3 regions of the Photobacterium toruni genome follow, and region 3 is predicted to be linked to each of the others. Evidence: predicted binding sites of a transcription regulator. Region 3 holds the regulator's gene; each other region holds the start of a gene.

Region 1 (11,101 bases), 280 kb from region 3:
GAGTTAATAGGCTCTGGGGAACCTCACTCGGCGCAGCGGTGACAATAATAGCATCAAATGGGCCTTTACTTTCCCAACCATGCCATCCATCACCATGTTTAGTTGAAATATTATATAATTCTAATTTTTTAAAACGTCGTTTTGCTTGCCATTGCAGACCTTTAATTCGCTCAACAGAGTAAACATGGTCAGCCAATTGCGCTAACACTGACGCTTGATAACCCGATCCAGTACCAATTTCCAATACTGAAGATTGTGGTGTTAACGCCAATAGCGATGTCATTTTTGCAACAATGTAAGGTTGTGAAATCGTCTGTCCACTGCCTATTGGTAACGCATTATTCTCATACGCTTGATAAGAAAATGCTTCATCAATAAAAAATTGGCGTGGTATCGCAGCAATTGCTTGCAGCACTCGCTGATCGGTAATACCTCGATTGACTAATAACGCAATTAATTTATCAACTTGCCTCTGATAACGCATAGTTATCGAATCTCCACCGCATGCATCCAGCTTTCTAGCCCGGCTATGGCATCATGCGCAGTCAGGTCGACTTGTAACGGAGTAATTGAGACTTCTCCGTGTTCAATCGCAAAAAAATCAGTACCTTCTGCGGCATCTTGTGTATCACCCGGAGGTCCTAACCAATATAAGGGATTACCCCGCGGATCAGTTTTTTTGATCATACTAACAGCACGATGCCGCGCACCTAAACGGGTTATTTTCCATCCATTCAATTGCTCAAACGGTACATCAGGCACATTAACATTAATAATTTTTTGAGTAGATAATGGCTGCATAACCATTTTTTCAATGATGATCTTTACGACTCGGGCTGCGGTATCAAAATGGGTCTCACCCACTAACGATACAGCAATGGCTGGCACACCGAGGAAATAACCTTCGGTCGCAGCAGCAACAGTACCAGAATACAGCACATCATCACCTAAATTCGCACCATGATTAATCCCCGTTACCACTACATCGGGCAACGCATCTAACCATTCAGTGAGTGCAAAATGGACACAATCGACAGGTGTACCTTGTACCGCAACTCTATTGTCTTTTTGCTGACGAATACGCAGCGGGTAATCAATCGTTAACGAATTGGATGCCCCAGATCGATTACGATCCGGGGCGACTACCGTTACTTCACCAAGCTCACTTAAGACCTTAGCTAACGTATTAATACCTTCAGCAAAAATACCATCATCATTGCTGATCAGTATTCTCATCATTCATACCTTCGGAGTCTAGTGGCATGATTAACTCACGCACAACCGACGTCGCAAAACTACCAGCAGGTAAGGCAAAAGAAAGGATCACGCCATTATCATCAAACTGCCATTGCATATCCTGTGGCAATAATAATAAAGGACGACGATCATGACGCATACGATTATCACGCACTAACGCCACAAGTGCTGGCTCTTGCTCAACAATTGCTAATTCAAATGCTTGGGCATCAGCTGCTGTCGGTAAAGCATTATCACCTAACAGTGGGCCTGTAATTGCAACGTCACCTAGCATTACTTGTTGTTGTAATTCAGGAGTAACAACATCGGCGATAAAGGTACGATCATCACCTGCCGCTTGTAGGCAATCACCCACCATTATTTCACGAGTAAGATTTTGTTCAATACGCGCAGATAATACTTGGTTAAACATCCATGAACGTGCAGCTGATAAGTAAAAACTACGCTTACTCTTATCACGAACGCGGAATTCATTATTGCCCCAAGCACGGGCTTTAATGACGTTATTGCCACCATAACCAAAACGTTGTTGACCAAAGTAGTTCGCAACACCTTGCTGTTTAACTAACTCTAAACGTTCAGCTAATGCTTGTGGCTGATCTAAATCAGTTAAGCGTAATTGGAACCAGTTGCCTTGTAAGTCACCCGGACGTAATTTTTTATCATTACGGGTCATTTCAAGGATCTCAATGCCAGGATGCTCTGCTTCAAACAGGGTTAAATCGGGATCAGCTTTACCGGGTAAATGAACACTTATCCATTGCTCTGTAACGGCATGACGATCTTTAAGACCTGCCCAACTCACATCGCGCGACTTTACACCACAAGCTTTAGCTAGCTCATTAACCACATATTTAGTATTTTCGCCTGTTTTACGAATTTTAACCATTAAGTGCTCACCAGTACCTGAAAAGGTAAAACCTAGCTGCTCGTTAACGATAAAATCTTGTGGGTTTGCCTTTATATTTCCATGGCAAATAGGCTGTTCATGAAGCCACTTAAAACAATCCATTACGTTTGCTGAGATGTTATTTGTCGACATAATGTCATTATACCTTTTTAATTAAAACAACGGCTTCACAAGCAATACCTTCTTTACGTCCAGTAAAACCTAACCGTTCAGATGTGGTTGCTTTAACATTAATATTGGCGATATCTGTTTCCAGATCGTCAGCAATGGCTTGACACATCGCCGTGATGTGAGGCGCCATTTTGGGAGCTTGGGCAATAATAGTGACATCCAGATTACCAAGACAATAACCCATTGTCTTAACCTTGTTATAGACATCACGTAATAAAAATCGACTATCTACACCGGCCCATTCAGCATCAGTATCAGGGAAATGACGCCCAATATCACCCGCACCAATTGCTCCTAACAACGCATCACAAACAGCATGCAGAGCAACATCACCATCAGAGTGTGCAATTAAACCTTGTTCATAAGGAACAGCGACGCCACCAATAATAACCGGACCCGCACCACCAAATTTATGCACATCAAACCCATGACCAATACGCATTAATGTTGTTCCTTTAATAAAAGTTGAAGATAAAACTCAGCCAAGGCTAAATCTTCTGGCTGTGTCACCTTGAGATTATCGCTGCGCCCTGCGACGAGTTGTGGTGTGTAACCACAAAATTCGAGTGCCGATGCTTCGTCGGTAATTGTCGCACCTTGCGCTAATGCTGATGTTAATGCTTCACGTAGCTGCCCAACTCGAAACATTTGTGGTGTTAACGCATGCCATAAATTATCTCGATCGACAGTATGAGTGATCTGAGGTTGCGCTGATTTATTATGACTACGTTTCATGGTGTCACGTACAGGCGAAGCTAAAATTGCCCCGCAATCACTATTCACCGCTGCGATTATTAGTGCTTGTAAATCAGTTAACCTAACACACGGTCGAGCAGCATCATGCACTAATACCCACGCATTGTTATTATCAATCGCTGCTAACCCTGCAAATACGGAATCAGCTCGTTCAGCACCACCATCGACCACAGTGATCCGTGAATCAGTTGCTAATGGTAACTGCGGAAAATAAGGATCATCGGCACTAACTGCAATTATTACTCGTGTGATTTCAGGCAAACTCAATAGCCGATCAACGGTATGCTCTAAAATCGTTTTACCTGCAATATGGAGATATTGCTTTGGACGATCAGCAGCCATTCGGCTACCCACCCCTGCCGCAGGCACTACGGCAATAAATTCTTCAGCGATCATTAGCTCTATTACTCACCACAAAAAGCGCTACGGTTAGTTATTATCATCTAGCACTCGAACAAAAGTTTCACCCGGTTTAATTAAACCTAAATCATTACGCGCACGCTCTTCTACAGCTTCTTTACCGCCATGAAGATCTTTAATTTCTGCGTACATTTGTTGATTTCGCTGTTGTAATTCAGTATTAGCGGCCTGCTGTAAAGCAACGCTTTCTTTTACTGCGGTATATTCATTCATACCGTTTTTACCGTCCCAAAAATCGTACTGCAGCCAAGCTAAAATCACTAGCAGGATAATGATAAACAGACGCATGATTCCCCTTCAAAATGAGTGTAGATGTCAATATCAACAATATACATTCCAATCAATCGTTAACGACGAATCATTGGAATGTATGTTGCGAAAGCGTAATAATCCCATAATCAGCTTATTGTGACCACCATTATGGCCATAGAGTTAATACAGTGCTAGTTGAGTGTCAATTTTGCTGTTAAATCAAACAAAAACTATTTTTTAGTCATATGTGTAGCACCATTACTTTTTACCAAAAAAAACCGCCTCCTAAGAGACGGTTTGATTTAGGCACATTGAGCAAGCTCAATGATAAGCTTAAAAGAATTAAGCTTGACCTTTAACTTCTTTAAGACCGTTGAAAGCAGCACGTTCACCTAGTGCTTCTTCGATACGGATAAGTTGGTTGTACTTAGCAACACGGTCAGAACGGCTCATAGAACCAGTTTTGATTTGACCTGCAGCTGTACCTACCGCTAGATCTGCGATAGTTGCGTCTTCTGTCTCGCCTGAACGGTGAGAGATAACAGCAGTGTAACCAGCATCTTTAGCCATCTTGATTGCAGCTAAAGTTTCAGTTAGAGAACCGATTTGGTTAAGCTTGATTAGGATTGAGTTAGTGATGCCTTTCTCAATACCTTCAGCGAAAATCTTAGTGTTTGTAACGAATAGATCGTCACCTACTAGTTGAATCTTGTCACCTAGTAGTTCAGTTTGGTGCTTGAAGCCAGCCCAATCTGATTCGTCTAGACCATCTTCGATAGAAACGATAGCTGGGAACTTCTCAGTAAGATCTTTCAGGAAGTAGTTAAACTCTTCTGAAGTGAATTGCTTACCTTCACCTTTAAGGTCGTAGATGCCTTGTTCTTTGTTGTAGAACTCAGAAGCAGCACAGTCCATAGCTAGAGTAATATCTGTACCTAGCTCGTAACCTGCAGCTTCAACAGCTTCTTGAATTGCTTTAAGAGCAGCTTCGTTTGACTCAAGGTTTGGCGCGAAACCACCTTCATCACCAACAGCTGTGCTCATGCCCTTAGACTTAAGAACTTTAGCTAGGCTGTGGAATACTTCAGAACCCATACGTACAGCTTCACGAAGTGTTTTAGCACCTACAGGCTGAATCATGAACTCTTGAATATCAACAGTGTTATCTGCGTGCTCACCACCATTGATGATGTTCATCATAGGTAGAGGCATAGAGAACTGACCTGCAGTACCGTTTAGCTCAGCAATGTGCTCATATAAAGGCATGCCTTTAGATGCAGCAGCTGCTTTTGCGTTCGCTAGAGAAACAGCTAGGATTGCGTTAGCACCAAAGTTAGATTTGTTTTCAGTACCATCAAGGTCGATCATTAGTTGGTCGATTGCAGCTTGATCAGTCGCGTCTTTACCCATTAGTACTTCAGCGATAGGACCGTTTGCAGCAGCAACAGCTTTAAGAACACCTTTACCTAGGAAACGAGATTTATCGCCATCACGAAGCTCAAGAGCTTCACGAGAACCCGTAGAAGCACCAGACGGTGCAGCAGCCATACCAACGAAACCACCTTCTAGGTGAACTTCAGCTTCAATTGTTGGGTTGCCACGTGAGTCAATGATTTCACGAGCTAGAACTTTAACGATCTTAGACATTGTGTTTCCTCTGCTTTATCTTCAAATTAAAAGCTAAATAAAATAGCTGCAGCGATAACTGCTACAGCTATCAGTAATCCTTACTTATCAGATTCACCGCGGTGATAAATACCCGCAGCTTTAACAAAACCTTCAAATAATGGGTGACCATCACGAGGTGTTGATGTGAATTCTGGGTGGAACTGTGCAGCAACGAACCAAGGGTGATTCGGAATTTCAATAATTTCAACTAGCTTCTTGTCAGCAGACAGACCTGATACTTTCAGACCCGCTTTCTGTAACTTAGGTAGCAAGTTGTTATTTACTTCGTAACGGTGACGGTGACGCTCATGGATTGACGCTTGTGCATACAATTCACGTGCTTTTGAACCATCTTGAAGATGACATAACTGAGAACCAAGGCGCATGGTGCCACCTAGATCAGACTTTTCAGTACGCTCTTCTACATTACCTTCGCTATCAACCCACTCAGTGATTAAGCCAACCACTGGGTGCTTAGTTTCAGCGTTAAATTCTGTTGAGTGTGCATCCGCCATGTTTGCTACATTACGTGCAAATTCAATTAATGCGACTTGCATACCTAAACAAATACCTAAATAAGGGATTTTGTTTTCACGCGCATATTGAGCAGTCAGAATTTTACCTTCAATACCACGGTGACCAAAGCCGCCAGGTACTAAGATTGCATCAAGACCTGCAAGTACATCAGTACCTTTAGACTCAACATCTTGAGAATCAATATATTTAATGTGTACTGCTATACGATTTTTTAAACCCGCGTGTTTAAGCGCTTCGTTAACTGATTTGTATGCATCAGGCAGTTCAATATACTTACCAACCAGACCAATTGTTACTTCAGTTGTCGGGTTAGCTTCTTCATAAATAACTTGTTCCCACTCCGATAAATCAGCTTCTGGTGCAGTAATACCAAAACGCTTACATACTAAGTCATCAAGACCTTGTGCCTTAATAAGCTGTGGGATTTTGTAGATTGAATCTACGTCTTTCATTGAGATAACCGCTTTTTCTTGCACATTACAGAACAACGCAATTTTTGCGCGCTCGTTAGCAGGAATAACACGATCACTACGGCAAACCAAAATATCAGGTTGAATACCGATAGAAAGTAATTCTTTTACTGAGTGTTGCGTTGGCTTAGTTTTTACTTCACCAGCAGCAGCAAGGTAAGGAACTAGCGTCAAGTGCATAAACATGGTGTTTTCACGGCCTTGTTGAACTGCTAACTGACGAATAGCTTCCATAAATGGTAGTGATTCAATATCACCAACTGTACCGCCGACTTCAACAATCGCGATATCATGACCCGCAGCACCAGCAATCACACGATCTTTAATTTCGTTTGTGATATGTGGAATAACCTGAATCGTTGCACCTAGGTAATCACCACGACGCTCTTTGCGTAATACGTCTGCGTACACACGACCAGCTGTAAAGTTATTACGCTTTGTCATTTTAGTACGAATGAAACGCTCGTAGTGACCTAAGTCAAGATCAGTCTCTGCACCGTCTTCCGTAACGAATACTTCACCGTGCTGAGTAGGGCTCATTGTGCCTGGATCAACGTTAATGTAAGGGTCTAATTTCATCATGGTCACATTAAGACCACGTGCTTCTAGAATAGCTGCCAAAGATGCTGCAGCAATGCCTTTACCTAGAGAGGATACTACTCCGCCCGTAACAAAAATATAATTCGTTGTCATGTTAAACCTGGAAGATTGGTGTAGAGGATAAAGTGTATCTGGACGGGAAATTAGTATACCAGACACCATTTATCGCCACAACGTGAAAACTATCACACACCCATAAGATTTTTTTTGTCTCAAATCAAGGAAGTGATATGTGCGCTATTTTCACCCCTTTTCGCTACTTTTCGCTGTAAAGTTACTATACTTTTATAGCATAAAAATCCCTAATGGGAATAATTATTTTTTGCGTTCATGTTGTTTAACGCGATCCCACTCACGATCTAGCTCAGTTAGTGAACATTGACCGAATGACTTACCTTGTTCTAGCACATTTTTTTCAACTTGGCGAAAACGTCGCTCAAATTTTTTATTTGCCTGTTGTAATGCATGTTCAGGTTTGACATCAAGATGGCGACTTAGATTCACCACTGAAAATAACAGATCACCCATTTCTTCAGCTATTTTAGCTTGCTGTTGAGGCGTCTGAATAACCTCATCCATTACTTCATCTAACTCTTCTTTCACTTTATCAACAACTGGGCCTAACGTGTCCCAATCAAAGCCTTGGCTTGCACAGCGTTGTTGAATTTTATTGGCTCGAGTAAGCGCTGGTAATGCTAAAGGAATATTAGCAAGTAAACTGGTATCTTGTGCCTTATCAGCACGCTCTTTGGCTTTTTCTGCTTCCCAATTTTGCTTAATCGCTGCTTCATCAGCTAATGTAACGTCACCAAAAACATGTGGATGGCGACGCGTTAATTTCTCACTAATCCCCGCCACCACATCATCAAAATCAAACAAGCCTTGTTCTGTCGCTAATTGACTATAAAACACCACTTGAAATAATAAATCACCCAGTTCTTCTTTTACATCAATCCAATTTTTTTGTTCAATCGCATCAGCAACTTCATAGGCTTCTTCAATGGTATAAGGAACAATCGAATCAAAATCTTGTTTAAGATCCCACGGACATCCCGTTTGTGGATCTCGCAACTGCGCCATAATGGTTAATAGATGGTTGATATCAAGGGTGGTTTTATTGGTCATTATTATCTCCTTAAATAAAAAAATAGGTAGCCGAAGCTACCTATTGTTGTATTCGATATTATCTATCATAACTAACTGTATAAACGTTTAGCTTGTGCAACATCTTTTACTTGTTCAATGCGTTTTAGCACTCGGCCTAATACATCAAGATCGGTTAACTCAAGTTCAAAATCCATGATCGACATTTGTTTTTTATAATCAACCCGACTCTTCATGCCCGCAACTTTAACTTTCTCGTTCATCAACGTATTGGTGAGTTCTTTTAACAAACCATTACGCTCTGACGCAGTAACACGAACAGTAATGGTATAGTTACCAATAAATCCGCTCCCCCAAACCGTATCAATAATACGTTCAGGTGCATGATGACGCAGCTCTTCTAGCTGTTCACAATCATGACGGTGCACCGAAATACCACGCCCTTGAGTAACAAAGCCTTGAATATCATCACCAGGGATAGGCTGACAACAACGTGCTAAGTGGGTCATTAAGTTATCAACCCCTTCAACCACAACCGAATCACGACGCGGTTTCTTCGTCGTATGAGAAGCTTTATCACTTGCTTCTGACAACTTATCAAGTAATTGCTGATCTTCTTCTTCTGCTGTTGGTTTGTTAATTAGCGCATTAATGTGGTTGATTATTTGGTTTATCCGCAAATCACCACTACCAATTCCCGCATATAACTCTTCTGGTGAATTAACATTAAAGCGTTTACTGGCATAAGAGTGCGCATCTTTTAAGGTTGCGTGGATCTTACTCAGTTCCGCTTCAAGAATTTCTTTACCTGCAATAATATTTTTATCGCGATCTTGCTTACGGAACCAAGCATGCACCTTGGCACGGGCACGACTAGATGTTACAAAACCTTGATTTGGATTTAACCAATCACGAGAAGGATTCGGCTCTTTTTGGGTAATAATTTCAACCTGATCCCCCATTTGCAAATGGTAAGTAAAGGGTACAATTCGACCTTCTACTTTTGCTCCAATACAACGATGCCCGACTTCTGAGTGAATATGATAAGCAAAGTCTAATGGGGTTGCATTTGATGGTAAATCAACCACATCACCTTTAGGCGTAAACGCATAAACACGATCATCAAATACTTGGCTACGAAGCTCATCAAGCATCTCACCAGAATCCGACATTTCTTCCTGCCATACCAGTAACTTGCGTAACCAATTGATTTTTTCATCATACGCAGACTGAGCGCCACTAGAAGCTGCAGGACCTTCCTTATATTTCCAGTGCGCAGCAACACCTAGCTCTGACTCTTCATGCATTTGCTTGGTACGGATCTGAATTTCAATGGTCTTACCTTCAGGACCCAGTACTACGGTATGAATCGATTGATAACCATTTGGTTTAGGATTAGCGACATAATCATCAAATTCTTTGGGTAAATGACGATATTTAGTATGTACCACCCCTAATGCAGCGTAACAATCTTGCAGCTCTTCAGCCACAATTCGTACCGCCCGCACATCAAAAAGCTCATCAAACTCTAAGCTTTTCTTCTGCATTTTGCGCCAAATACTGTAAATATGCTTAGGGCGTCCTTGCACTTCAGCACGAATATTTGAAGCTTGCATCGCATCTGATAAATCATCAACAAAATGCGTAATGTAGCCTTCACGATCAATGCGACGCTCTGAAAGCTGTTTCGCTATTTGCTTATAGATCTCGGGATGTTGATAACGGAAAGCATAATCTTCAATTTCCCATTTTAACTGCCCAATACCCAATCGGTTTGCCAATGGTGCATAAATATTGGCACACTCTTGGGCGGCGATGCGGCGTACAGCATCTGGCTCATTTTTAACTTCACGTAAATTACAAATACGTTCAGCCAATTTGATGACCACGCAGCGAAAATCATCAACCATCGATAATAACATTCGACGAATGCTATCAACTTGGGCTGATTGAGCGGCTTCTTCTGCGGTCGATTTAAGCTGACTGATCGCATACATTTGCTCAACACCTTCTACTAAATGCAGAATAGTGCCGTTGTAATCTTCTTTTACTTGCTCATGGCTATAACAACCCGCTTCAACTAATGGATATAGCATTGCCGATATTAATGTATCGGCGTCCATGCTTAACGTCACCAGAATCTCGACCATTTCACGCCCGCGCCATAACAGCAACGTACCGTTTTCTTGATCAACAACCAGTTCCTGACAACGTAGATAAGCTCCTTCTAAACGTCCAAACGTTTTTGCATCCAAACGTAAACTTTCGACCCATGAGGCTAACTCAAATATCGTGTTTTCTTTTAGATGTGCTCCACGTACTGCGACCATGTCTCTGTCCTGTTTTCTATTTAATGGCAATAGCAGTCATTGCTATAACTATTTTTTCTGCTTTTTCTGAACCTTTACAAATAATGCCATAGATTCTAAATGTCCTGTATGTGGGAACATATCCAACATACCAAGACGCTCTAACTGATAACCTTTTTGCAGTAATACTTGGCTATCACGAGCCAATGTGGCTGGATTACATGACACATAAACGACTTTATTCGGTGCTAGCTTAACCACATGATCCATCACTCCAGCGGCACCAGCACGTGCAGGATCTAATAAAATCTTATCAAATTGCTCTTGTGCCCACACTAATTTAGTCACGTCTTGCTCTAAATCAGCCTGATAGAAAGTGGCATTATATTGCGCATTTGCTTGAGCATTGTCTGTAGCACGTAAAACCATATCGTCAATGCCTTCAACCCCAACAACCGCTTTTGCGCGCTGGGCTAATGGCAAACTAAAGTTCCCCAAACCACAGAATAAATCTAACACCCTATCTTGAGGCTGAACATCAAGCCATTCGATTGCTTGTGCGACCATTTTAATGTTTACGTCACCATTTACTTGAATAAAGTCTTTTGGTGAAAATCTCAATTTAAGACCATCAATGCCATAATAAG
Region 2 (11,101 bases), 1.1 Mb from region 3:
TAAACGTTAAGTCCCAAACCTTGCAGACGCGCTTCACCACCAATATCAGGCAAATTAATAACGAACGCAGCATCGTTAACATCACCACCTAAACGACGGACTAAATTCGTGGTTGCTTCAATAGTGCCACCAGTTGCTAATAAATCATCAACTAATAGCACTTTATCACCAGCAACAATCGCATCTTTATGAATTTCTAAAGTATCTTTGCCATACTCAAGCTCATAACTTTCAGCAATCACTTCACGTGGTAATTTACCCGGCTTACGAACAGGGACAAATGCAACCCCTAATGCTAAGGCTAAAGGTGCGCCAAATAAGAAACCACGAGCCTCTGTACCAATAACTTTTGTGATACCTTGATCTTGATACTTCTCAGCCAAAAGCGCAATTGTAGCGCGGTACGCTTCAGGCACTTCCATAAGGCTCGTCACATCACGAAATAAAATACCTGGCTTAGGATAATCTTGAATGGATTTAATGCTATTGGTGATTAAATTTAATGTTTCTTGATTCATTGTTCTTTCCGTACTTACTCTAACTGCAAACAGAGTAACCTTAAGTTAACGCCTGCTAATTGCAGACAAAGCATAAAAATAGAGCCGTAAATAACAGCCATATTTTTATGTGACAATTAGACATTTTATGGCTTTTCTTCAGGTTCGGCAACTGACGAAGAATCAGGTTGAATATCTACAACAGGTAAGCGGTTAAAACAATATAATAAAATCACTAAACCACCCAATAACATCAGCTTATGCCACCACAATGGCACCATGGCAATGGAAAAAGTAAAACTTAACACAATCATGATCAACCCACGCCGTTTTACAACTGACGTCACAGCACCATGCTGATGCCAATTCACTAAAATAGGCCCCAACTGTGGGTGTTGATATAACCATTGATTTAACCGAGGAGAGCCCCGCATAAAACAGCCACTCGCCAATAATAAAAAAGGTGTCGTTGGTAATAACGGTAAGAAAATTCCCAATACACCTAAGACAACAGCAATCCAACCGATAGCCACTAAAACATAGCGGGCTATTCGGCTCTTCACCATCACTTCTTCATTCAAGGTTTACCACCTCAATTAATATATTTAACAACCTAATATGCTCTTTTTCTTGCGCAACACTCACCTTGTAACAATAATTCGTTCTAATTGTTAGTATTTATTATCACGCAGTGATGGGTACTGTATTACAACAAAAAATACCCCATATTTATTAAATTCGTTTAAAGAATTGATTCAAATCACAACGGTACATTAAATCTCGATTAGACTAATAACACTTAGAGGTACTGCATTAGATTTTATTTAGCCGCAGTATAACAACACTCAATCAAAGCTCCGCTTATTATCTTTTTTTGCCGGCTTTCCTATTGAATATCATCACTATGGCTATCACGATATGAATTATAAAAATTTTCAGTATCCGCTAGAAACTGAATACTTATCTCTAGCAGAAAAATTAAAAAATGAAATGTTAATCAATCATTTAAAAAACAATACCGCCGAAATAAATAATACGGATCTCAATGATCTTATCGTTATGGCCAAATCATCTTTTATTCCTACTCTTTTTGATATGGCAATACGATTAGAAAAAGTAGATGCTGCTGTATGCTCCTTTAAATTGGGTATGTATGGTTTATGTACTGATTGTGAGGAAGAAATAGAATATAGCGATCTTGAACAAGACCCTGCTCAGCCTCGGTGTAAAGCATGTCGTGAGCATAGCCGTTATCATCACGATTAATTATCGCTAAAAGTCATACTTTTAATATCAATAAATTCAAAAAATAGAAGGCAACATGGTTGCCTTTTACTTTTTAGATACAATCTAGCAGCATTCGCATCGCGCGGTTGATCTAACCAATGATCTAGTTAAACTCTTTTTCTGCCATCCAAATTTTAAAGGCTTTTTTATCATTATTTGATGCTTTGCTATACCACATTTTAAGTTGTGTTAATGCATCACCAGTAATTTCAACCTTACCTGTTTTATTATCAACATTAACAGCAACTTGTTGTAAATCTACTGCATTACCTTTTTCTATCACAATGCCGTTATCACTGTTATAAGCGTTAACAAGTGCCTCAATGTCACTGTAGGCTGCAAACCCCTCACCTTGTAACTCTGTCACGACTAAGGGCTTTACAGAACCATCAGCCATGGCTAACTGCCATTGGGCTCCACGCTCAAAAAATGCTTTCGCTTGAGATTCTGTTGTTAAACGAGGCAAAATAATTTCAGCATTGGTATTTGCTAAATCAATCTCAAATAAATAAGGTCGAGTCGTATAAATTGTTGATTTTGAGCCCCGCTTAACTTCACCATCAAAACGTACTACGACTTGGTGTTTACCCTCAGATAACTCAACACTATCGACCGCACTCCAACCTTGGCTTTTCACTTCTTTACCGTCAACCGCCAATAATTGTATGTTATCCGCCACAGCTAATGTTGCTGCTTGAGTAGAGGCTGAAAACAAAGCCGCTAATAACCATAATTTGTTGTTCATACTTGATCCTTCATTTCTATTTATCGGCTGCTCATTGGTATCACCACCGCAATATATTCGTGTGATAACAATAACTATCGATATAAATAAAAATTAGCAAAAAGCCGCCAAAAGGCGGCTTTATATAACAATTCTTATCTCAACGGATTAGAATGTTACTTCGATACCAGCTACGTAACCGAAATCAGAGTTACGTGATTCACCATTCTCAAGGAATTTAGCATCAGTAGTACCAATTTCACCGTATACTTTAACGTTGTTGTGTAGTTTTTGCGTTACGTTAGCGTAAACTGCGTAAGTATCACCTTTTTGATCACGACGGTCGTAATTGTTGTAACCAATAGCAAACGTTGTTTTGTCCATCGTGTAATCAGCAGCGATTTGGTAAACATTGCCACGTAGTTTCTCTACGCCAAATGAATTTTTATATTCAAGTTGACCGAAAGATGCCGCTAAACCAAATTGACCAAATGCATATTCTGCTTCAAGGTTATAACCTTCAACATCAATAACACCTGCAGGCTTAAATGTTGTGCCAGGAATATTATCTGCAGTGTAGTAATAAACGCGAGCATCAAGACCGCCAATACGGTAACCAAGACGGGCATCAGTAACGTACGTGTTAACATCACGAGAAATATCGCCGCTACCGTCAGAAATTAGACCGTTGTCTTTCATATCATGAGAAGCACCAAAGTAGAAAGTACCGTTATCGTAAACATACTTAACTACGTTGTTACCATTTGTTTGTACGAAGTCAATACCTTCAGAACCAAGCTCGTAATCTTTACCAATACCTGAATCATCAGATACTAAGTATTGACGACCAAATGTTAACGTACCGAAGTCACCAGAGAAACCAGCCCATAACTCATCACTAGTTACATTGCCATCTTCGAATTCAAAAGCCATACCAGCAACAGTTGTTAACTGCTCTGAAATTTTGATGCTTGTTGTTAACGCAAGATCTGCGTCATCAATGCGGAATTTAGCATCATTTTGTGGCTCGTAATCTTCGCGGAATTGCACTTCAGCTGCACCAGAAAGATCAACTTTAACGCCATTTGCGTCATAAAGGTTGATGCCAGCATTTGCAGAACCAGCTGCAGTTAGAACTGCTAGCGCTAATAGAGTTTTTTTCATGATATGTCCACTGCCTTTCTTATTGTTGTAAATCTCAATCCTGAGATTCCCTGTCCTTATATTCCCCTGTCACGCACTCTGTTTAGAAAACAAAACACTGAATCAACAAGGAAAGTAATTTATGGCTCACATCCTGCCAGAAGTTCAATATTTTTGTCAAATAATCTAAATTAAACATAAAAAAACATAAAACATATCACAAAAACAAACAGTTAAGATTATAGCTTGAGATATTTATCACAAAAAAATAAGTAAAAAAATGCAATTAACATTAAATTAATAACTATGAACAACGCTTAATTACATAACTAATCCACCTTTAATAATGAAATAAACAGCATAAAAAACTATTAAGCCACTTAGTATGCAGTGTTTAAATTTGCAAGAAGACAAGCCATATTTTGCAAATGTAACAGGAATAAAAAACCGTGAGCGATCCCTCACTTTAAAATATAAATAGCCTGAATTTTGTTACCGCTCACATTTAACGCTTCATGCTATAATGCATTTCCCGGTCCTGATGAAGTTTCAACCATGCTGCACAACACCATAAAAAGCGATATCAAACAGTGTTACACCAACCTTGGTCATCAACTTGATAACTTTATTCCTCGTCGCGCACAAAACTATTTAGTCGCAGAAATAGCCAAGACGCTCGCGGGTGAATACCACAAAAAAAATCGCGTTCTGGTTGCTGAAGCTGGAACGGGGATCGGTAAATCTCTTGCCTATTTAATTGGAGGGATCCCTTTTGCCTTATTCAATAATAAAAAGCTGCTGATCTCTACCGCAACAGTGGCACTTCAAGAGCAATTAATTACCAAAGATCTACCGCTGTTCAATCAAATTTTTCCGCGTGAATTTAGCTTTATTTTGGCTAAAGGGCGTCAACGGTACTGTTGTAACCATAAATTAGAAGCCAGTTGTTCAACCGATAGCGAATTACAACTGGGCATGTGGGAAGAAAAGCCAAGAAAATCCGATCTTGATTTACTCAAGCGGATGCTAAAAGCTACCGAACAAAATAAATGGGATGGTGATCGCGATAGCTGGCCAACAACTATTCCTGATAAAGTGTGGCAACAAATTATGGCAGACAAACACAGTTGCCATGCGGGTATGCCTAAACATCGTAGTTGCCCCTTTGCTAAGGCGCGTGAACATCTCGATAAAGCAGATGTTATTGTTGCTAACCATGCATTGCTAATGGCAGACATTGAATTAGGTGGCGGTGTCATTCTGCCAGAGCCAGAACAAACTATTTATGTGATTGATGAAGCTCACCATTTACCTCAAGTTGCTCGTGATTTTTCATCGGCTGCTTCAAGTTTAAAAGGGGCTGCTACATGGCTTGAAAAGCTTAATCAAATTGTGGCTAAATTTGCAGAATTAGCGGACTATCAAAAAGCCAATCGATTCCAAAACGCGATTCAAGATAGCATTCAACACTTAGTTCCAACCTTAAACCAAATTGCCAACAATATTGATTCAAGCAAATTTAATAAAGACGGCGTTTATCGTTTTGAACATGGTGAATTACCCCAATGGCTTGAAGAAGAAGCAAAAGGTTGTAAAGAAGCCAGTAAAAAAGCACTACAATCACTGGGTAAAATTCAAGATCTTATCGCCGAACGTACCAAGGAAAATATCATTATTCCACGTTTAGGTGAGCAAGCACTTACTGAAATTGGTTTTTACTTACAACGCCTTGAAAATTTGGAGAAAGTTTGGGCATTAATGGCACAGCCAAACCATAAAAAAGGCGCACCACTGGCACGTTGGATAGAAAAAAGCCCTGAACGTGAGAATGATTACATTATTGAAGTATCACCATTAGAAGTTGGCTATCGACTTGATCAACTTCTATGGAGCCGCGCAGCTGGTGCGATTTTAGTGTCTGCAACATTACGAGCATTAAATCAATTTAGCTTCTTTTGTCGTCAAGCGGGGATCTCTGATGCAGAAACAGAAGGTACACGTTTTCTTGCATTAGCATCGCCGTTTGATTATCAAAACAATGCTCGGTTAGTTATTCCAGCGTTAAAATTAGAGCCACAAGCAGAACAATTTACCGACCTATTAATTGAAGTATTACCTGAATATCTCGAAGGTGAAACCGCCAGTTTAGTGTTATTTTCATCTTACTGGCAAATGAATAAAGTTGCAGAAGCTCTGCGTCCATTAGCCAAGAAAAATAAATGGCAATTGCTGGTTCAGGGTGAAGAATCGCGTAATGAAACCCTAAAAAAACATAAAGAAAATTGTAAAAAAGGTGTACCTAGTATTTTATTTGGTACCGGAAGTTTTTCAGAAGGACTTGATTTACCTGGCGATTTATTAAAAAACCTAATTATTACAAAAATTCCATTTGCAGTACCCACCTCTCCTGTGGAAGAAGCACATGCAGAATACATTGAAAGTAAAGGCGGTAACCCTTTCTTACAAATTTCAGTTCCAGAAGCCAGTAAAAAACTGATTCAATCAGTAGGTCGTTTGCTGCGTAAAGAACTCGACTCTGGTAGAGTGGTTATTTTAGATCGTCGTATTATTAATCGTCGTTATGGCAAGGCACTACTTGATTCTCTGCCACCATTTAAACGCGTTATTGAATACAGCTAATCATTTTAACCATAATACAAAGCATTTAAATGATTGATATGATTGAACCAAGTACATTATTAATACTTGGTATTGTTGCATTAGCCGCTGGCTTTATTGATGCCGTAGCCGGTGGAGGTGGAATGTTAACGGTTCCTGCGTTGCTTTCTCTTGGCCTTCCACCGCATATTGCACTTGGCACCAATAAGCTGGCAGCAAGTTTTGCTTCTTCAACGGCAGCATGGACATATTACAAGAAACAGTTATTTAATCCGCAATTTTGGAAAGCGTCTTTTATTGCGACTTTCATTGGTGCAATTATTGGCACGCTAACGGTAAACCTCATCAGTGGTGTATGGTTGGAAAAAACACTGCCTTTAGTGATTTTTGCCGTTGCGATTTATAGTTTATGGCATCCGCACCCTAATCCAGATCAAACTCAATTACCTGAAGTAACAGCAATGTTTAAACGTAAACAATGGCTGCAAGGTTGTGGTTTAGGATTTTATGATGGACTAGCAGGCCCTGGAACTGGCGCATTTTGGACGGTTTCAAGTTTGGTTTTATATCGATTAGATATGCTACGGGCTTGTGGTCTAGCAAAAGCCATGAACTTTACCAGTAATATTACTTCACTTATTACATTCATTATTTTAGGTCATGTAAATATTGCACTAGGTTTAATTATGGGGCTGTGTTTAATGATTGGTGCCTATTTAGGCGCACACTCTGCGATTCATTTTGGTGCTAAATTTATTCGACCTGTTTTTATTACGGTAGTGTTTATTCTTGCGGCTAAATTAGCGTGGCAAGCTTGGTTTTAACCATTCCGTTTATAGGTATAACTATGATTGATCTTTCTCGATTACAAACACTTATTGAACAACTACAACATCAAGCAGCAGAAGCAGATCGCTTACGTGGTGAAGCACCCCGTCCCTTATTTGATCAACAGTTATTTCGTCATCGTAGTAAGTTACTCGCGCCTTGCGTAACTGAAATAGCCCAAGAGCTAACTACGCTACAAAAAGAGCAACAAGCGGGTCGATTATTACCCGAACGTACTCAGCACTTATGTGAGAAACTAATTGCTCAAATCAATGCCATTCAACGTGAACTAGCCACTCAAAATATCCGTAAAAATGAGCCCCAGCAAGCGGTTAAATGGCAACGTTCAATCAATGATATGTACCAAGATCTTGCGAAGCATAAAGATTGGGAACGCCGATTAAAATTAATGTTACGGGATAAAGAGTTACTGGTTAATCGTTGCGGCTCTCAATTTGAACAACAACAGGCTCAAAAAGAAGTCCTAGCTCTTGAAGGGCGTATCAGTCGTTGCCAAGCAGCATTAGTAACACTTGAAAATGAGATTAATCGCCGCGAAAGAAAAGGCTAATCTCATTAATAATACAATCATACTGATAGCATGATAAATAGTTATATATACCTAATAAAAGAGATTCATAAATGAGTAATGCACCAACCACATCATTAGAAAATGCCCCTGCTGATATTAAACTCGCTGTTGATTTAATCTGCCTATTAGAAGACAACGACATTGCACCTCAAACAGTATTATCTGCATTAGATATTGTTCGACATGATTTTGAAAAGAAACTCCAATCACAACCGTTATAATCATAAATAATGGGTATAAAAAAAGGCTGAATAAATCAGCCCTTTATAATATCTATTTATCTTAAATATAAATTAGTTAATACCTGCACGCTTTAACAAACCAGCCATCAATGCTGAACTTGATTTCACTTGCTTTGATTTGTTTTTTAAATCTTTAGCAAGCGCAGTATCGTTAACATCATTAGCAATGAAGATCATTGATTGGTACATATCACGTGGCGTTTTAATACGCTCTTTATCGTTCAATGGCTTAAGCAATGTCACTACATCTGAGCCTTTCTTTTTATTTTCAGTTGTGTAACGTAAAATAGAATCTAATAAACGATCCATATCAACCATGAATTCAGAGTTTTCAGTACCCTGTTTTTTCATTTCTTTAAGGTTTTTCTTACGAACCTGATTAATAACAAATGCTGGTTGATTTATTTTACGATAAGCGAAGATACCCGCAAGCACCAATAACGCTACACTACCCGCTGCAACATAACCCCAGATAGAACCTGAAGATTCAGCGACAGGTTGAGCAACAGCGGCAATATTTGCAACAGACTCTGGAACATCAGACATATTTGTAACCTTTTACTTTAAGAATTCGGAATGCGATGAGACCTTACCACCTACTCGATAAACTGCTATATGTTTTATCAAAAATTAGTTCAAATAGGAGACAGAGCTCAAATGTACGCTCATTTTGCCGTTTTCAACAACAAAAATAAAGCACTGCTAGATTGATTTTCAACCAACAGATTGTAACTATTTGTCTAGCAATATAAAAACGTTAATTTTCATCGCAGTCTATTTTATTACTAACTACAAAACCGCTACCTAAACCACACATTAAGGTTTTACTTAGCCAAGGCTAATCATTACCACTAAACCGACTCACTCTTTATATATTTACGCTTAAAGTTTAGTCGTTTTTTCATACAATGATAGTATTATCATTTGCTGATTAGCGTCTAGATATTGTTTAGCGCTATCAGTATAACTATAACGCGCATTAAGTAGCATAAGCATCGGTAACATGAAATTTAACACATTGATTCCTCAGCCCCTGACCGACACCATCAGCTAATCAAATCGATCATAACGTCGATGTTGCACAATCTTATTAATTAAGAAAACGCAATCATAATTGATTTTTAATACTGATCAATTTAGGTAATGGAACCACCCTTAGATTGAACATGAGCAAAGATAAACCAGCGCAATGTATCTATGAGAAATACAACTCCCCAAGGCTGATTCTTTATAATACATCATTACACACGAACTTTACGCTGATTTACATTAACTAATACCATATTAACTAAGACGAAAAGAGCAGCAATACTACTACCAACAATAATACGGCGCTGATAAGTTGCCACAATAATAACGGATCACGTTCAATTAATGGTCGTGACAATAACGGGGAGGAAGACGGCGGTGTTTTAAGCCCATTGATGAGCTCTGAAAGAGCTTGATAACGGTATTGCGCATGAGGATGGCACATTTTCTTAACGTTCATCTCTAACCATCGCGGTAAATCTTGTCGATAGGAGGATATCGCAGTGTAATTCATTTTCATTGCAACAGGCGCTTGTGAGTGGGAACTTAAACGTTGATACGGTAGTGATCCCGTCAGCATTTCATAGATCATCACTCCTAATGAAAATTGCTCACTCAATATTGAAGGTTGTCCACCAGCATAACATTCTGGCGCTAAATAATTCAAATCACCCTGAGGATAATAGTCAATCGTTGCAGGCTTTAACTCTTGATAACCATTGACCCACGCACTGCCAAAATCAATGAATGTTACGCTTAAATTTTCACAGACGAGAATATTTTCGGGTTTAATATCCGCATGATAAATCCCTTGGCGCTGCAAAGTGCGTACAATTGTTACAATGTCCGTCACTATCATTCGTACCGTAGCTAATGGTGGGTGAGGGTTATCAATGATCCATTGTCGTAACGTCAGCCCATCAACAAATTCACAGACATGATAAAGAAAGGCAGAATTCATATTATGGTTAAAAATTTTCATCATCCCCGTCAACTGACACTGTTGCCCTAGCCAACCTTCACGCATAAAACAATGTAAGTAACTACTATCGCTAATCATATTTTGAGATGGCATTTTTAATACATACAACTTTTTATCATCATCACTTTGAGCCAAATAAATATAACTACGACACCCAGCATCAAGCACTCGACAAATAACAAATTGATCTATTCGTTGCCCCGCTTTTAATGATTGCGGAATAATTTTCGCCCCCTCTTTGATGAGTGCTTCACTTAGCGCTAATACAGGAAGAACATCAATTTCAACGATCACACAACTGGCATTATCTTGTGATCCGCACAGATGTGCATCAGTCACTAATTGTTGTGCCTGTTGTTCTAAATACTCACGTCTTGATTGCGTTGATAATTGTGGCGACACGGTATTGATACTGAAAGTTTGCTCAATACATTGCACGACATTGATTTCATCATGAATACCATCCGTCGTCATAACGAACTTATCACCAACATCTAGTGGTATTGCCTGATAATCGACGTGTAATTGAGAGTCAGCACCTAAAGCCCGAGTCAGATAATGTTGTCCATCATGATGCCGACGGCGATGATCGTTAGTTAAACAATAACAATGCTGCTCACGCCATAAATATACACGGCAATCTCCAATATGAAAGATATGCGCAGTATTTGATTTAATAATCACAACCGATAATGCAGTCAATGGTGCATCTTGCGGTAAACTCGCTTGCTGCCCATAATGAAACAGCCATAAATTAAGCGTATTAAGCACTAAAGAGGCCGCTTCTTTTACAGATAAGGTGGTTGCCGTTGCTAAATAATCTTCAATAAAATTTATCACGCTCAATTGACTGGCAATATAACTACGATCACTGCAACTGACACCATCAGCAATACATGCAATCACCCCTTTATGCTGTAATTCAACCGTTTTTGATGGCGATAACACTGCAAAAGCATCCTGATTACACTGCTTTTTCCCCGTATCAGAATAACCGCCATAGCGTACAACCAAATTTGATACCGTCATGATATTCCTCATTTAGTTACATCATTAATCCATACTACAAGTTCATACCACTACCCGACATCAATTAAAGTTACGCTACCATCATCATTAATTTCAGCCATTTTTCCTGATGGCTCTTTGAGTGCCAAC
Region 3 (11,101 bases):
TAGTGATAAGGTCGCTTATGTTCGACGCCAACTACAATCAGGCGATGCAGTTATTGTTTTTTCTGAATTACATGAATCGGTTGATATTAAACTGCGCCATCAAATGTAATCCAACCCATCATAGTATTAACATTTACCGAAACTTGTTCTCACCTACACTTTTATCACTTAATACCGACATTTTAGCAAACCTGTAGTAACATTTATTACTGTCTATTTTTTGTTATTTATCACGTAATAATTACAACAACAGGTGAGTTATGTCGGTAAAACACCCCATCATTGCTGTCACTGGTTCATCTGGCGCAGGAACGACAACGACATCAGAGGCTTTTCGCAAGATGTTTAACATGATGGACATCAACGCAGCATGGTTAGAAGGTGATAGTTTTCATCGCTTCACTCGTCCAGAAATGGATTGTGAAATTCGTAAGGCCAAAGAGCAAGGTCGTCATATCAGCTATTTCGGCGCAGAAGCCAATGATTTTGAGCAATTATCCCACTTTTTCAAACAATACGCTCAAGATGGTAGTGGTAAATTTCGCCGTTATTTACATACTTTTGATGAAGCTGTGCCTTATAATCAAATGCCCGGTACTTTTACACCGTGGCAACAGTTAGCTGAAAATACTGATGTGTTATTTTATGAAGGCTTACATGGCGGTGTGGTTGATGGTGAGATCAATGTAGCGCAACACGTTGATTTACTAATAGGGATGGTACCTATTGTTAACCTCGAGTGGATTCAAAAGATCATTCGAGACACTCGTGATCGCGGCCATTCAAGAGAAGCGGTAATGGAATCGATAGTACGTTCAATGGATGACTATCTTAATTACATCACACCACAATTTTCTCGCACCCACATTAACTTTCAACGCGTCCCAACCGTTGATACTTCCAATCCCGTCAGCGCGAAGGGTATTCCCAGTCTAGATGAAAGCTTTGTGGTGATCCGCTTTCGTGGTTTAAAGAATGTCGACTTTCCCTATTTACTCGCCATGATTCAAGGTTCATTTATGTCACGCCACAATACCCTCGTTGTGCCTGGCGGAAAAATGAGTTTTGCGATGGAACTCATTATGCGACCGTTACTTGAACAATTAATTGCAAACGGCAAAATAGCTTAAGTGGTACGTCAAATATAAGACCTAAAGATTAACAATCAGACGTAACCGTTAGTGACATTAATGAACGGTTACTGATCTCAGCAACCGCCATTCTTATATGAACATTACGCCACAACAATCTCATAGCTATGGCTCATATCAACCCCCTGACCGAGCATTAAACACACTGAGCAGTATTTTTCGAGAGAATCAGCCACCACCTTACTCACTAATTCATCACTTAGGTCATGGCCCGTAACAACAAAGTGTAAATTTGCATGTGTAAAAATTCGTGGGGCTTGCTCACGACGTTCAGCAGTAACACTCACCTCACAAGCAGTGATCTGTTGATGTAAATCTTGTAATCCACTAACGACATCTACGGAGCTACACCCTCCAGCGGCCATTAATACTAATTCCATTGGGCTCGGGGCTTTTTCGCCACCATTACCATCTAAAACAACGCTATGACCCGATGCTGATTGACCCACAAAAGTCATATTTTCTAACCACTTTACACGTGACTGCATTTTTATATCCTTTAGCTATATTCTTCAAAAATTTATCTTATTTTTGTTGATAATTCCATCAGTGCAATCGTGTTTATTGTGCTTAATGCTAATTACGTTGCATATTTATATTTGTAAAATTAGAGAATAAAACCACTTTAAAACGATACTGCAGGCAACTAACTCACAACGATGTGATCATGTGCACACTTATCTCTCATAAATGAGCCTATCTGCTCGATCAATATCAAGAAAAAGCGTGAGAAAAAGGATACACTCTAAGCCAGTTCAAGTTAACTCACAGCTTAGCCGCTGAGTGAATAACCCTGCCAACACTTCGTTTTGTTTAGTTATCTCTACAGAACATATTGTTGGGCAACATATGCAGAGGAAGTTAGTAATATGGTTCCAGGTAAACCGCAAACAGATCCAACTTTAGAGTGGTTTCTTTCCCATTGTCACATTCACAAATATCCATCAAAGAGCACGTTAATTCACGCAGGTGAAAAAGCTGAGACTTTGTACTATATCGTGAAGGGTTCTGTTGCTGTATTAATCAAGGATGAAGAAGGTAAGGAGATGATCCTTTCTTACCTAAACCAGGGTGACTTTATTGGTGAACTCGGCTTGTTCGAAGAAGACCAAGAACGTACAGCTTGGGTTCGTGCAAAAAGCCCTTGTGAAGTTGCAGAAATTTCATTTAAGAAATTCCGTCAGTTAATTCAAGTGAATCCAGATATTCTAATGCGTTTATCTGCTCAAATGGCATGCCGCTTACAAGTGACAAGTCAAAAGGTAGGTGATCTTGCATTCCTTGATGTAACAGGCCGTATTGCACAAACGTTATTGAATCTGGCAAAACAACCCGATGCAATGACACATCCTGATGGCATGCAAATTAAGATCACTCGTCAAGAAATTGGCCAGATCGTAGGTTGTTCTCGCGAAACTGTGGGTCGAATCTTAAAAATGCTGGAAGAGCAAAATCTTATTTCTGCTCATGGCAAAACGATTGTAGTTTACGGTACACGCTAATTTTTAGCGGTACGTTAATTACCAATGAAACCGCAGCTTATATCTGCGGTTTTTTTTATGCTAAATTTCCCCTTTAATATCCTCATAATATAATCATTAATAGCGGTAGTCTCACTGTTAAATTTTAATTTGTAATAACATCCATTCATGCTACATTTCACTTACAAATGGACTTTTAAATCAATGATGATCAATATGGATATTGAACGCTTTTCTGCTAATAGTTACACCACCGTACCTGGCGTACTGACCGGCCAACCAACAACCATTGAAATGACCGGATTTAGTGATAGCCGTTGTTACCTTGAACAACAAACCGGATTACGTCGTTGCCCTGCAGATGAATCAGGTGTTTGGGGTTCACCGCTCGATAATTAATTTAAATTCTAAACAGCACTCATATAATGCAGTGCTGTTTTCTATTCTTCGAGACTTGATCCTATGAAGTTAAGGTTCATCTTTTAACTGTCCGTACTTTCAAATATCTTATTTGCTGAAGCTGTAACAAAGCCTAAATATAACTCACCATTAGGTTGCGGATAACGTTTAGCAAATTCATAAAAACCACCCGGAATCTTATGAATACCATCTCGAAAACTGACACCAACGACATCTGCCATCGTAGCTGATTGCTCTAACATTACTTCTGCATTACCTTTTATCTCGCCGCCTGATTGATTAATCACAAACTGGTTATGACGTAATAAATGATTAACCTCTTCAAGATTAGAGAACTGTTCTAATTGATTAATACTCACCGTGAAATGATTGGCCCCAAAACCATGGGCTGCCACCCATGCCGCATATTCACTTTCAGCAGCTAAAAATTGATAAGTTGCAAAGTCAATTTGCCATGGACGCCCACCATAAACAAAATCAGGCTGGCAAAAATAATCATCATCCACCTGATCTAGCAATCCTCGTATCGCACGCTGTAATTCAGCCGAACACCCTGCTAATTGTAATTCACTAATAAACACTTTTGGCAGTAAAGGATTAGCATGAATAAATGACTCGGCATACAGCTTCTTAGCACTGAAATGATATTTTGCTTGCGGTTGATAGCCCAAAGCAATAAATGGTGCGGCAAGCACTGCTAACCCACACTTAGGCAACCCAAAACTACGCAACGCAATATGGTCATTGAGCAACGCGGTATCTTCAGTTAACAACTGCTGTATTTGAACTGCAGAAGGGCATAAACGTCGACTATAATCATGCCATAAGCCATCAAAAATTTGTGTAATAGATTCCATAATCAACCTGCTTATTAAAAGCATTATCAGTCATTAAACCTTAGCTCAAGCTCACTCCTGGCGCTAATTGAGCCGGCAACTGTAATTGCTCCCCCTCAATCGATGCCATCGGATAAGCACAATAGTCTGCAGCATAATAAGCACTTGGACGAAGATTACCTGATGCACCAGGACCACCAAAAGGGGCATCGCCACTCGCGCCTGTTAATGGTCGGTTGCGATTTACAATTCCAGCACGAATATGCTCAACAAAATAGTGCCATTGTGGTGTATCAGTTGATATTAACCCTGCAGCCAAGCCATAACGGGTTTGATTTGCACTGACCACCGCTTGAGTAAAATCAGCATAACGACTGACCTGCAATAATGGTCCAAAATATTCTTCATCTGCAAGTTCACTGATCGCACTCACATTAATAATCGCAGGCGTAACAATGGCACCTTGCCCACGGGTCGCCGTTAATAAAGCCACACCACCAGCCAGCAATAATTGTTGTTGATGTTCAATCATTTTATCCGCTGCCACAGAAGAAATTAAAGGTCCCATAAAGGGGGCTGGCGTTGCAGAAGGATCACCAACCAGTAATTGTGAGGTAACAGCAACTAAGCGAGCTAACAGAGCGTCCCCTGCTTGTCCATTTGCAATATATAATCGGCGGGCACATGTACATCGTTGTCCCGCACTTAAGAAAGCCGATTGAATAATGGTATATACCGCGGCCTCAATATCACCATAATTTTCACCAATAACTAATGGGTTATTGCCTCCCATTTCTAATGCCAACATTTTTTGAGGCTGCCCTGCAAACTGCTGATGTAATAGATGTCCGGTTTGTGCACTACCAGTAAACAATACTCCATCAACACCTGCAGCCATCGCTAACGCCGCACCCGTTTCTTTTCCTCCTTGAACAAGATTTATAACGCCATCAGCAATACCCGCTTGTTGCCACAGCTCACACATTAATTGTGCTGTGTTAGGCGTTAATTCAGAAGGTTTGAAAACCACGGTATTACCGGCTAGTAAGGCTGGAATAATATGTCCATTAGGTAAATGGGCAGGAAAATTATACGGTCCAAACACCGCCATAACCCCTAGCGGACGATGACGAACAACCATAGTCGTTGCACCTTGCTGGCGCTGGCGAGTCCCCGTACGCTCATGATATGCGGTAATTGATAAGGCAACTTTACCCATCATTGCTGCGACTTCAGTGGTGCTTTCCCATAAGGGTTTTCCGGTTTCTGCGGTAATAATTTGAGCAAGCTGAGATTGGTGTTGATGCACTAATTGAGCAAACCGTTCTATCACTACGAGACGTTCACTAAAGGTTGTATTACGCCACATTAAAAACGCATCCTCTGCAGCAGCAACCACAGCATTAACTTGCCAATTCGTCGCGGCATTACCTTGCCAAACCACAGTACCATCATAAGGATTAAGTGATTGAAACTGCTCACCATCGCCAACTAGCCATTGATTATTAATCCATAAGCTCATTTGATTCTCCTGTTATGATTGCGCCACTAACCGCACTTCATCACCAACATCAACATTCAGTGCAGCAGCAACATCGGTGGTCATTAACACTTGCCCTTGAGCATTTACCGCTAACGGTGCAGCAACTGCGCGAAATCCTGCTAACTGGCAATTAGAGACTAAATAACATTGCTTGTTGGTATGTTCACCAATCTCAACACGATACCGCTGCGAATGACGTACAGTTTCAATATTACGAACATCACACTCCACGCTTGGACCTGCATCAAAAATATCAACATAACCGCGACAACAAAATCCTTCTTGTTCTAATAGCTGTAATGCTGGGCGAGTATTTGTATGCACTTGTCCAATCACGGCCTGTGCTTCTTTACTGAGTAAGTTGACATAAATCGGTAATTTCGGCATTAAATCAGCAATAAAACCTTTATGACCAATCCCCGTTAAATAATCTGCATAAGTAAAATCAATTGAAAAAAAGTGCTCTTTAAGCCATTGCCAAAAAGGAGAATTCCCCTGCTCATCAGAGACACCTCGCATCTCAGCAAAAGCAACGTCTGCAAATCGCTGCCGATGATCCGCCATCAATAAAAAACGCGACTTCGACAGTAACCGTCCATTGACACCTTGGCGCCACTCAGGCAATAGAAATAAACTACATAGCTCAGTATCACCGGTATATTGATTGCCCAACGTCAATACTTTCACTATGTTATGTACCCCTAACTGCCGTGAAGCATGAGTTACGGTACTTAAATGGTAATTATAAAAAGGCACATCAAGCCCAACAGTGGCTTCAATAGCTGTAGTACCGACAACTTGGCCGCTGTCACTATCAACAGCCACCAGCAAATAACTTTCTTGCCCAGCCGAGGTTACATGAGTATTAAAACTCACTTGAGAATGTTGAATTCGAGTACGAAGTAAATCTTCATTGATAGGAAGTGAGGTAAAACCATGACCTGATGCTTCAGCACACTGCATCAGTGCTGGATAATCAGCATTAGTGATAGGACGAATAATGAGCATGACATTTCCTCCTGATATAGGCAATGGCGACCACCATTGCCTTGGCATAAATCAGCGGTTACTTTTGAGCATCAATAGCAACCGATAATCATTAAAGCTCTGCGTGATATAAGGTTGCTATTGCGGCCTCTAGACGTTGCATTCCTTCGTCAATATCAACTTTATCAATCACTAATGAAGGAGCAAAACGCACCACATCAACACCAGCGACTAACACCATTACTCCTTGTTTACCTGCTGCAACCAAAATATCTCGAGCCCGCCCCTGCCATTTAGGAACAAGTACCGCGCCAAGTAATAATCCTTTACCTCGAATATCACTAAAAATAGGATAGCGATGGTTAATTTGCGTTAATCCCTCTCTAAACCATTGTTCACGCTGTTTAACACCCGCTAATACTGCTGGCTGACTAATGGTATCAATCACCGCCTCAGCAACAGCACACGCAAGGGGATTACCGCCATAAGTTGAACCATGCGTACCAACTTTAAGGTGAGCAGCAAGCGCTGTGGTTGTAAGCATGGCAGCAACAGGGAAACCGCCACCTAATGATTTTGCAGTGGTTAGAATATCAGGTATAACCCCAAGGCCTTGGTAAGCAAACAAGTCTCCTGTACGTCCATTACCCGTTTGAACTTCATCAAAAATCAATAATGCTTGATGCTTATCGCACAGTTCACGCACTCCTTGCACAAACTCAATCGTTGGACTAATTACCCCACCCTCACCTTGTAAAGGTTCCATCATCACGGCACAGGTTTTATCTGATATTAATTCAGCGATCGCCGCTAAATCATTATAAGGAAGATGGGTAACAGCTTGCGGTTTAGGACCGAAACCATCGGAATAACTGCTTTGGCCACCGACAGTAACGGTAAAAAAGGTTCGCCCATGAAAACCATGATGAAAGGCAATAATTTGGTCTTTATCAGCGCTGAAATTATCAACCGCATAACGACGCGCTAATTTTAATGCCGCTTCATTTGCTTCTGCACCCGAGTTGGCGAAGAAGACTTTATCAGCAAAGGTGAGTTGGGTTAGTTTCTCAGCCAAACGCAATGCAGGCTCATTAGTCATCACATTACTTAAATGCCATAGCTTTTGCGCTTGTGCTGTTAATGCTGTCACCATTATTGGATGGCAATGGCCTAAACAACTAACGGCAATTCCACCAGCAAAATCAATATATTCACGTTGCTGTTGATCCCACAACCGTGAGCCTTGCCCTCGAACAGGAATAATCTCCATTGGCGCATAGCAAGGTACCATAACTTCATCAAACAATGATCGTTGTCGTTTTTCTTCAGTTGCCATCACACTATCCTTCTGTGTTTGATGCCTTATTATTAGTATTTACATTTTATTAACCTTTGCCAACAATAACAGCTATTTTTATTAAAACTAAGGTGTTAACTAATAAATACACCTGTAATAGTTATGCATTATTAACGAAAGATTATTGACGACTATCTATTATCTGTACGCTTTTCGGTATGGATAAAGGCCACTAAGTGCATAAGGTTGCACTATAGCGAAAAAATCGAATCTAATAGTGAAGACGTGATGTGATAAAAACGGAAGAAACGTACTTATTCACACAGTAATTAAGTACGCTAGCAAAGCAATAACAGCGGTATTAACGGCGAAGAAAATTAGCCAGCAATTGATGACCTTGTTCAGTCAAAATGCTTTCTGGATGAAATTGTACCCCTTCAAGTGCCAAAGTTTTATGTCGAACACCCATAATCTCATCAAACTCACCGTTTAATTCTGTCCAAGCGGTGATCTCAAAACAATCAGGTAATGTTGCTGCTTTAACGACCAAGGAATGATAACGCGTAACTGTTAATGGGTTATTGAGCCCTTTAAACACGCCACAATCAGTATGGTAAATCGGAGACGTTTTACCATGCATGACTTGTCGTGCCCGTACCACATCACCACCAAATACTTGCGCTAGCGATTGGTGACCAAGGCAGACGCCAAGAATAGGGAGTTTACCGGCAAAATATTCAATGGCTTGTAAAGATATACCCGCCTCATTAGGCGTACACGGTCCAGGAGAGATAACCAAATGTGTTGGTGCTAAAGCCTCAATGGTCGCAATATCAATCTCATCATTACGCACGACAACGACTTCAGCGCCTAATTCACAAAAATATTGATAAAGGTTATAAGTAAACGAATCGTAGTTATCAATAATTAATAGCATATTACAACTAAGCTCTTATTTTAGCTGTCTGTGACAGCCATTTTCTCGCTACAAAAAAGCAGAGCCTAAGCCCTGCTTTGTTATAATAATAATTGCTAACGCTTATGGGCGCGCAACAAAACCTACGGCATGGTAGGCTTTTTTCAATACTTCAGCAGCACGAGCAGAGGCTTTATCAGCACCGGCTTTCATGACGCTATCAAGATAAGCACGATCACCACGAATACGATGATATTCAGCTTGTACTGGCTCTAGCATTGCCACTAACGCTTCACCCACATCTTTCTTAAATGGGCCATACATCTCAACCCCAGCATACTGCGCTTCAATTTCAGCAAACGTCTTGCCCGTTGCGCCAGAATACAACCCCATTAGATTTGAAATACCTGCTTTTTGCTCAATATCATGTGCAATACGTGGTGGCATTTCAGCATCAGTTTGGGCTTTATTAATTTTCTTAAGAATTGACTTTGGATCTTCAAGCAGCGTAATAACATTCTTACGGTTATCATCTGACTTCGACATTTTCTTAGTCGCATCTTGCAAGCTCATTACACGTGCGCCTACCGTTGGAATGTACGGTTCAGGTACTTGGAAAATTGGGCTTTGTTCTGTGCCATAAAGATTATTAAAACGGGTTGCAATATCACGAGCTAACTCTAAATGTTGCTTTTGATCGCTACCCACTGGCACTTGATGTGCACCATATAATAAAATATCAGCCGCCATCAGTACTGGATAACCAAATAAACCTGCATTAACGTCATTGGCATGACGAGCTGATTTATCTTTAAACTGAGTCATACGACTTAGCTCACCCATTTGGGTATAGCAATTTAATAACCAACCTAGTTGTGCATGCTCAGGTACATGAGATTGTACAAACAAAGTACTTTTCTTGGGATCAACACCGACAGCTAAACAAATCGCAAGAGCGTCTAGAGTAGCTTCATGAAGAGCTTTAGGATCTTGACGAACAGTGATGGCATGTAAATCAACCACACAGTACTGACAATCATAATCATCCTGCATCTGTTCCCACTGACGCAGCGCGCCAAGGTAGTTGCCAATACTCAATTCACCAGAAGGCTGTACGCCACTTAATACAATGGGTTTACTCATGATCAGGTTGTCCTGTTAATATCTTTAATTGCATTGACGAAAGGTACTAATAACGCGGTTATCAGTACCTAATGTTGTTTTTTTTAGTGTACACCGTAATGTACTAGCAGCCTAGTTTAACCACATCAAGTAATTGTTTGAAGTGATCACAGACAACATCGGGCTGACTGTCACTGATCGGTTGACCATAGTTATAACCATAAGTCAGCCCTAATGAACGACAACTAGCAGCTTGAGCGGCTAAAATATCATTACGCGAGTCACCGACCATCAACAGTTCAGCAGCTGCAATATGATGTTTTTCCATTAACCAATGCAAAGCGTAAGGATCAGGCTTTTTCAATGGAAAAGTATCACCACCGATAACATCAACAAAATAGGTACTCAAACCATGTTCTTCAAGCAAATGTGGCACAAATTGTGACGGTTTATTAGTCACAATAGCCATTGGTACACCTGCTTGATGTAAGCTTGCTAATGTTGTTTTAACTTCAGCATATAATGCACTTTTTTGGTGGCCACCAATAGCATAATAATGATCAAACAATTCTCGAGCTTGACGCTGTAAAGCGGGATCTAACTCTGGGTCAATATCAAAACTACGGCTTAATGCACGACCAATTAAAATATCAGCGCCATTACCAATCCAAGTGATAACTTGCTCAACTGTCACACCTTCACGACCAAGATGACGCATGGTCAAATCAGCCGCTTCAGCTAAATCAGGTACGCTATCTAATAACGTACCGTCTAAATCAAATGCAATAAATTTAATATTTTCAATCATATTTTCAGAAACCATTAACGCTTAGCCTCAGCTAACTGTGCTCGCATCTTATCAATCGCGACTTTATAATCAGGCTCATTAAAAATAGCAGAGCCAGCAACAAACATATCTGCACCTGCAGCTGCAATTTCAGCAATATTATTTACATTAACACCACCATCCACTTCTAAGCGAATATCACGACCAGAAGCATCAATACGCTGACGAACTTGACGTAATTTATCTAGCGTAGCAGGAATGAAAGATTGACCACCAAAACCTGGATTAACCGACATGATCAAAATCATATCTACTTTATCCATAATGTAATCAAGATGATGCAATGGCGTTGCTGGGTTAAACACTACGCCCGCCTGACAGCCGTGTTCTTTGATCAATTGTAATGTGCGATCAATATGGTCAGTCGCTTCAACATGAAACGTGATCATACTCGCTCCCGCTTTAGCAAAATCAGGAATAATACGATCGACAGGTTTTACCATCAAATGAACATCTATCGGTGCTGTAATACCATAATCGCGTAACGCTTGACAGATAGGC

Evidence for each region. Region 3 encodes CRP, which controls carbon source genes, mostly activating them, when cyclic AMP is high. Its sites were predicted from a motif close to TGTGANNNNNNTCACA; they were not measured.
Region 1: the regulator CRP is predicted to act here: its motif matches at 7,216-7,231, upstream of OC457_RS02545 (CTP synthase).
Region 2: the regulator CRP is predicted to act here: its motif matches at 4,100-4,115, upstream of dinG (ATP-dependent DNA helicase DinG).

What each region holds. Positions count from the first base shown of each region.
Region 1 is NZ_AP024854.1:501,380-512,480, reverse strand. It holds gene OC457_RS02580 (protein-L-isoaspartate(D-aspartate) O-methyltransferase) at 1-484, opposite strand, end outside; gene surE (5'/3'-nucleotidase SurE) at 487-1,236, opposite strand; gene truD (tRNA pseudouridine(13) synthase TruD) at 1,214-2,269, opposite strand; gene ispF (2-C-methyl-D-erythritol 2,4-cyclodiphosphate synthase) at 2,307-2,780, opposite strand; gene ispD (2-C-methyl-D-erythritol 4-phosphate cytidylyltransferase) at 2,780-3,490, opposite strand; gene ftsB (cell division protein FtsB) at 3,524-3,802, opposite strand; gene eno (phosphopyruvate hydratase) at 4,109-5,413, opposite strand; gene OC457_RS02545 (CTP synthase) at 5,494-7,134, opposite strand; gene mazG (nucleoside triphosphate pyrophosphohydrolase) at 7,357-8,166, opposite strand; gene relA (GTP diphosphokinase) at 8,238-10,475, opposite strand; gene rlmD (23S rRNA (uracil(1939)-C(5))-methyltransferase RlmD) at 10,524-11,101, opposite strand, start outside.
Region 2 is NZ_AP024854.1:2,083,945-2,095,045, forward strand. It holds gene apt (adenine phosphoribosyltransferase) at 1-518, opposite strand, end outside; gene OC457_RS09850 (YbaN family protein) at 644-1,063, opposite strand; gene OC457_RS09855 (conjugal transfer protein TraR) at 1,416-1,763, shown strand; gene OC457_RS09860 (YccT family protein) at 1,888-2,529, opposite strand; gene OC457_RS09865 (porin) at 2,677-3,672, opposite strand; gene dinG (ATP-dependent DNA helicase DinG) at 4,207-6,291, shown strand; gene OC457_RS09875 (sulfite exporter TauE/SafE family protein) at 6,321-7,094, shown strand; gene priC (primosomal replication protein PriC) at 7,118-7,669, shown strand; gene rsmS (pleiotropic regulatory protein RsmS) at 7,741-7,911, shown strand; gene OC457_RS09890 (hypothetical protein) at 7,984-8,478, opposite strand; gene OC457_RS09895 (protein kinase domain-containing protein) at 9,221-10,972, opposite strand; gene OC457_RS09900 (NarK family nitrate/nitrite MFS transporter) at 11,023-11,101, opposite strand, start outside.
Region 3 is NZ_AP024854.1:222,409-233,509, reverse strand. It holds gene OC457_RS01110 (YheU family protein) at 1-109, shown strand, start outside; gene OC457_RS01105 (phosphoribulokinase) at 261-1,130, shown strand; gene OC457_RS01100 (OsmC family protein) at 1,235-1,639, opposite strand; gene crp (cAMP-activated global transcriptional regulator CRP) at 2,021-2,653, shown strand; gene OC457_RS01090 (hypothetical protein) at 2,837-3,031, shown strand; gene OC457_RS01085 (DUF1338 domain-containing protein) at 3,115-3,909, opposite strand; gene astD (succinylglutamate-semialdehyde dehydrogenase) at 3,950-5,410, opposite strand; gene astA (arginine N-succinyltransferase) at 5,423-6,439, opposite strand; gene OC457_RS01070 (aspartate aminotransferase family protein) at 6,531-7,754, opposite strand; gene OC457_RS01065 (aminodeoxychorismate/anthranilate synthase component II) at 8,077-8,652, opposite strand; gene trpS (tryptophan--tRNA ligase) at 8,755-9,774, opposite strand; gene OC457_RS01055 (phosphoglycolate phosphatase) at 9,878-10,561, opposite strand; gene rpe (ribulose-phosphate 3-epimerase) at 10,576-11,101, opposite strand, start outside.